2 linked regions of the Hymenobacter tibetensis genome follow. The protein of the gene in region 2 interacts with the protein of the main gene of each other region in a pairwise test. Links are inferred from orthologs where the notes say so. Each region holds a gene or a part of one and is shown on either strand. Other genes may lie near its edges.

Region 1 (3,260 bases), 1.0 Mb from region 2 along the record:
TTTTAACTAGTCTTAAGGCCGCCTTGCTCACTTGGTTGGTAGTGTCTGCGCTTGGGTCGTAGGAAGCAAACGTTACGGCGCCTATGGGCATCAAACGCTTTACTTGGAGTAGTGCAGCTTCCAATGCTTCTACTTTCAGGCCACCTTCTACGGCGTAAGAATTGGCACTGCCTACGTAGCGCTTGTCCAGCACATCCAAATCAATGTGCACATACACCTGGTCCACTTGTGTTTGCAAACGAGCTAGAGCCTTCTCGAAAGTATCGGTTTCCACCGCGTCGGCTGTTACTAGGCATACACCCGCCGCATGCAAAGCAGCCTCTTCAGCGGGCTCGAAAGCGCGGCCTCCAACGTGCACTACGTGGGTCGGTTGCACTGGGCGAAACCCAGGAATGGAAGCGGCCAACGTGCTCCAGCAGTGTCCCGTGAGCGTGGCCAAGCCCATGCCATCCAGAAACCCACTTTGGCTGGTTTCCGGCGTATGAAAGTCGCCGTGGGCATCAAACCATAGCACGCCTACTCGCCCTGACAACCCAGCCGTAACCCCGAGAGCCACCCCGCAGTTGCCGGCCAGAACCAAGGGGAACTGGTGCGCGTCTACCGCCTCTTTTGTTTGCCTGGCTACCTGCTGGTATAGCCCGAAGCTAGTGTGAATTTCAGTTTGAAATTCATCTTCTGCTTGCACCTGCTGCACTCGCACCTGCCCACCTGCCTGCTGAACCACGGTTTCTATTCCTTGGTCCAGCAGGTGCTGCGGTCCAGCGCCCATGCGCCGGTTTTTCCACGCCGAATCGTAGGGTACTGCTATAATGGAAATCAGCATCAGGTTGCGGTGCTTGGAAGCGCAGCTTAAAACGGCGGCGGACCGTCGTCGAAGTTGCTACGGGGGAAGGGCTGCGCAGGCGGCGGACCGTCGTTATTGATGCGGGAGCCCAACCGGATAGTGTTGGGGGCGAAAGCCGAGGGGTCTTCGTCAAAGGTGCTGCTGGGAAAGGCTCCGGTGTTGAAGCTGCCCGCGTCGCCGAAGCCGCCCACGCCATCCAGGTCGGCAAACTTGGTGAACTTGCCGATGAACTTGAGCTGCACCGTTTCCAACGAACCGTTCCGGTGCTTGGCAATAATAACCTCGCCGGTACCCTGGGTTGGGTTGCCCATTTCGTCTTCGGTGATCTTATAGTACTCCGGCCGGTAGAGGAACACCACCATGTCGGCGTCCTGCTCGATAGAGCCCGATTCCCGCAGGTCACTCAGCTGCGGCTTCTTGTCGCCACCCCGGGTTTCCACAGAACGTGACAACTGCGACAGCGCCAACACAGGCACGTTCAGTTCTTTGGCAATCCCCTTGAGAGCCCGCGAGATGCTAGCAATTTCCTGTTCACGGTTGCCACTGCCCTTACCATCGGTGTTGCCCGTCATCAACTGCAAGTAGTCGATGATGATCATTGAAATATCGTGGTGCGCTTTCAGGCGGCGGCACTTGGTGCGCAATTCCCGAATACTCAGGCCTGGCGTATCATCAATGTAGATGGGCGCCGACGACAATGCCGAAATTTTGTGGTTCAGCTGCGCCCACTCGTAATCGGCTAGGTTGCCCTTCTTGATCTTCTCGGAATCCAGCTCGGCCTCCGCCGATATCAAACGATTTACGAGCTGCAACGACGACATTTCCAGCGAGAAGATGGCTACGGGCTTCTTGAACTCCACCGCCGCGTTGCGCATCGCCGACACCACGAAAGCGGTTTTACCCATGCCGGGCCGCGCCGCAATAATTACCAGGTCAGAGGGTTGCCAGCCGCTGGTTACGCGGTCCAGGGCCGAGAAGCCGGACGGTACGCCGGTAAGGCCATCCTTCTGATTTTTCTTTTCTTCCAGCTCTTTGATGGCCTTGCCCATCAGGCTGCGCATGTCATCGAAATTCTTGCGAATGTTGGATTCCGATACTTCGAACAGCGCCTGTTCGGTGCTATCTAGCAGGTTGAATACGTCGGTGGTATCCTCGAAAGCGTCGCGCTGGATGGTGCTGGCAATGTTGATTAGCTCGCGCTTGATGGCGTTTTCGGTGATGATGCGGGCGTGGTATTCCACGTTGGCCGCCGAGTTCACCTTGAAGGTGAGGTTGGCTACGTAGTGCGCGCCCCCGGCTGCTTCCAGCTCGCCCATCTCGCGCAGCTCGTGCGTGACAGTGAGAATGTCAATCGGCTCCGACTTGTCGAAGAGGTTGAGGATGGCCTTGAAGATGCGCTGATGCCCGTCCTTGTAGAAACTTCGCTCTTTGAGAATGTCGATTACAGTGGTCAGAGCGTCTTTTTCGAGCATGAGGGCGCCCAATACGGCAGCTTCCAGCTCCAACGCCTGTGGCGGCAGCTTGCCCGCTGGCCCACCCGCCGGAACTACCGCAGGGCGGCTGCTCCAAGCGGCTTTAGCACGCGAGGCTGATAATTTCAAGCGGTCATCCATCCGGTCATTCATCACTTAGGTAGGTACTACAAGGTAAGCAGGTTCGGGCGGTTTTCAGTTGGGAGCCGGCAGGATTCGTTTGCGCGCTTCTTTCGGTCCGCACCTAATATTTTCCAAAGGGGCACAAAGCTAACGGCTGGGCCCTACAATCAAGGAAGGGGGCAAAAGGTTTCTTTTCTTCGGGAAGTAAGGGAGTGGCAAGGGGCGGCTGGCCGGAATGAACATTGTCCCGGCCTCCTTACCTTTGCCGCCCGCCTACCCCCTTTCCCGAATGGCCGCTACGCCCACTCCTTCCCTCCAACGCCTCCACCTAACTGCTGTTGGGGGCAGTATCATGCATAATCTGGCCTTGGCCCTGCACAAAAGCGGGGCCCACGTTACGGGCTCCGACGACGAGATATTCGAGCCCGCCAAAAGCCGCTTGCAGGCCGCTGGGCTATTACCGGTAGCGGAAGGCTGGTTTCCCGAAAAAATCACTGCCGACCTGGATGCTGTTATCGTGGGAATGCACGCCCGGGCCGACAATCCGGAGCTATTACGAGCCCAGGAGTTGGGGTTGCGGGTGTATTCGTTTCCGGAATTCATTTATGAGGCGTCCAAAGACAAGCAACGCATTGTTATTGGGGGCTCGCATGGCAAAACCAGCATTACGTCCCTGATTTTGCATGTACTACGCTACCACGGCCGCAAGTTCGACTACGCCGTGGGGGCTCAGTTGGAGGGGTTTGACTTGATGGTGCAGCTTACCGAAGATGCTCCCATCATCATCATCGAGGGCGACGAGTATTTGTCTTCCCCCATCG
Region 2 (3,182 bases):
GGAAGAATTTCAGAAGCAAGCTGAAAATGCCAAGGAGCACTGCCCTATTTCGCAGTTGCTGAGTGCCGTTCCCGAAATGGAGTTGGCCTCGGCTACGCTGAAGTAGCGCACGGTTAGTTGGTAGCTGGCTGTTATGAATTAGTAGCACGGCAACCACTAGCTCCTCACTCCGTTACTGAAAAACCGGCTGCGTCCTGTGCGTTGCCGGTTTTTCGCTTTCTTTGCCTTTTGTTGCGACCACCAAAGCCGCTATGCCCACAGCTTCTACCCGTATCCGTCTTCAACCAGCCAATACCTCGCGCATCCCTTTCTGGGGGCAATTATCCTTTGGGGTACTCTGGGTGGCGTACACGCTGGCACTCATTATCACTGATAGTGGCCTCAACGACATGCACTTTCTGCATTACGTCTTCCTGGTATTTAGTCTGGTATACATTGGGTATGTGCTGGTTCACAATGCCCCGGTTTTCGGTACCCAAAGTTACCTAGAATTCACTCCTGGCTACATCGTCCATAAAAACGGACTGTTTCGGCCCAAGCAAGTATTTGCAGCCGAGTCTATCAATCGGTTGGAAATGGTGCCGCAGCAGGTGCGCGTGCATACCAAAGAAGAAGGCACGTATGCACTCAGCCTGCGTGAAGTGCGCGGGCGCAAGCGCAAGCGCCAACTTCGAGAGCAAGTGCGCAACTTTGCTGCCCAATACCAGATTCCCCTGCAAGACTCGCAGCCGAACTTATAAGAAGTACGTTTATCTGAACTAGAAAGGGCCTCCAATTGGAGGCCCTTTCTAGTTCAGATAAACGTACTTCTTACCCTACACTCTACGTCCTTCAGGAAAAACGAACATGCCAGGTGTTGTCACGCAGAAGCACGCTGCTATTTGCCCGCGAATTTCTTGCGTAGTTCTACAATCTGCCCACGAAAGCCTTTGTCGGAGTCAATTAGGTCTGAAACGGTTTGTACGGAGTGTATCACGGTGCTGTGGTCACGCCCGCCAAAGTGGTGGCCGATGCTCTTAAGCGAGTGACTGGTGTGCTCTTTGGCGAAGTACATGGCCACTTGCCGCGCCGTTACCACTTCCTTCTTACGTGTTTTGGCCTTCAGCAAATCCAGTGGCACGCTGAAGTATTCAGCGCAAGTTTTCTGAATGAAATCAATATTGACTTCCGCTTCCACCTCCTCGATGATGTGCCGGAGGGCCTGCTTGGCCATTTCCAGGTCGATTTCGCGCCGGTTGAGGCTACTTTGTGCCACCAGTGAAATCAGCACCCCTTCTAGCTCACGCACGTTGGTATTAACGGAGTGCGCCAAGTATTCCACCACCTGCGGCGGGATGTCGATGCCATCCTGCTGCATTTTATTTTGAATGATGGCCATGCGCGTTTCGAAGTCGGGGCTTTGCAGATCGGCGGTGAGGCCCCACTTGAAACGGGAAAGAAGCCGGTCTTCCAAGCCCACCAAATCACGCGGAGGCCGGTCGGAAGTCATAACAATCTGCTTGCCGGCTTGGTGCAGGTGGTTGAAGATGTGGAAGAACATCTCCTGCGTTTTGTCTTTGCCCGACAGAAACTGCACATCATCGAGAATCAGAATATCCACCAACAGGTAAAAGTTGGCGAAATCCTGCACCGCATTGGCTCGCAGGCTCTCGATGAACTGATTGGTAAATTTCTCGGCCGACACATACAGCACAAACTTGTCGGAGTTGCTGGCCTTGATGTGGTTGCCGATGGCTTGCACGAGGTGCGTTTTGCCTAAACCTACGCCCCCATAAATCATGAGCGGGTTGAAGCTGGTAGTGCCCGGCTTGTTGGCCACAGCCAACCCTGCCGAGCGCGACAACCGGTTACAATCACCCTCGATGTAGTTCTCGAAGGTGTAACTGCCGTTGAGCTGGGAATGCAGGTAATGGCGGTCAACAGCTTTGCTGGCTTCAAAGGGATTACGCAGCATAGTTTGCGCAACCGGAGCCGCCGCCGCCGCCGCTACATTGCGTGCCGACGACGACATGGGGCCAGCAGCCAGAGCAGCGGCTGGCGTAGCTACTGGCGCGGGCCCCGCCACCTTGCGAGTGGTTGGGAGATTGAGGGTGCGGGGCTGGTTTTGGCTGTTACCCTGGTCCACCACAATGCTGTACTCCAAGCGGCCATCAGGCCCTAATTCCTGATGAATGGCGCGCTTCAGTTCCTCAACGTAATGCTCCTCCAGAAACTCATAAAAGTAGGTGCTCGGCACCTGAATGATGAGTACGTTCCCCTGCAGCGCCACCGGAGCGATGGGTAGAAACCACGTTCGGAAGCTCTGCTCACCAATGGTAGCTTGGATGACGCGAAGGCAGTTGGCCCAGACTGTATGGCAATCCTTCAGCATCAATTAGTTACGACAAAAGCAGCAGGTGCGTGAGTAAATTAGGAGAGGCGCGAACGGGCCTCAGAAAGGCCCGTTTTTTTTAGAGGGAGACAAAAATGTGGAAAAGTCAGGAGAGAAAAAACCGTTTTTTCGCTTGCATTTGTCGAGCTTTTATCAGGCTACCCGCACGGGTACCACAGCAGCAGCAGCTACTGTTGGGCGGCGCGAGCCCCGTTCAAACGTATAGTCGAGCCGGCCCAAATTGATACCAGACCAGCCTACTTGGTTGATGAGGGTTTGGTGGTTGTTGGGTCCCGTTACAACGTCGGGTTTGTCGAGGAAAGTATGGGTGTGGCCGCCCAAAATTAAGTCGATGCCAGGAGCACCAGCAGCTAGCTTGAAGTCGTCGACCTTTGGGCCTTGGTATTTGTAGCCCAAGTGTGAAAGGCAAATAACTAGGTCGCACTTCTCAGGACCGCGCAGTTTGGCTACCATCTCCTTGGCCGTAGCAATAGGGTCGAGGTACTTGGTAGCGCCGAAGTTCTTGTCGGCTACCAAGCCGGCCATTTCGATACCAAGCCCAAACACGCCAATCCGGTGTCCGGCCTTCTCGAATACCTTGTAGGGTTGGAAGCGGCCAGCTAGAATGGTGCCGGTGAAGTCGTAGTTGGCGACCAAGAAGGGAAAAGTAGCGTTGGGCAGTTGCTTTTGCAGGCCCTCCAAGCCGTTGTCGAAATCATGATTGCCAAGGGTACTGGCATCATACTTCATCTGGCTCATGAGCTTGTACTCTAACTCCCCCATAAAAAAGTTGAAGTACGGCGTTCCTTGC

Evidence for each region.
Region 1: the proteins of dnaA (region 2) and dnaB interact in binary tests that used the Escherichia coli proteins (3 or more experiments, as listed by UniProt). The link is inferred for Hymenobacter tibetensis from one-to-one orthologs.

Annotation. Positions count from the first base shown.
Region 1 is NZ_CP094669.1:3,357,222-3,360,481, forward strand. Bases 160-3,098 are described here. They hold dnaB (replicative DNA helicase), read right to left. Parts: upstream 2,470-3,098; coding sequence 850-2,469; downstream 160-849. Other genes in these bases: MTX78_RS13480 (arginase family protein), read right to left, coding at 160-823; MTX78_RS13490 (UDP-N-acetylmuramate--L-alanine ligase), read left to right, coding at 2,729-3,098. Also shown: more of MTX78_RS13480, read right to left, coding at 1-159; more of MTX78_RS13490, read left to right, coding at 3,099-3,260. UniProt on the Escherichia coli protein: The main replicative DNA helicase, it participates in initiation and elongation during chromosome replication. Travels ahead of the DNA replisome, separating dsDNA into templates for DNA synthesis.
Region 2 is NZ_CP094669.1:4,393,013-4,396,194, forward strand. The notes cover bases 125-2,985. They hold dnaA (chromosomal replication initiator protein DnaA), read right to left. Parts: upstream 2,372-2,985; coding sequence 878-2,371; downstream 125-877. Other genes in these bases: MTX78_RS17570 (hypothetical protein), read left to right, coding at 252-740; MTX78_RS17580 (bifunctional metallophosphatase/5'-nucleotidase), read right to left, coding at 2,525-2,985. In the rest of the region: MTX78_RS17565 (OsmC family peroxiredoxin), read left to right, coding at 1-106; more of MTX78_RS17580, read right to left, coding at 2,986-3,182. UniProt on the Escherichia coli protein: Plays an essential in the initiation and regulation of chromosomal replication. Binds in an ATP-dependent fashion to the origin of replication (oriC) to initiate formation of the DNA replication initiation complex once per cell cycle.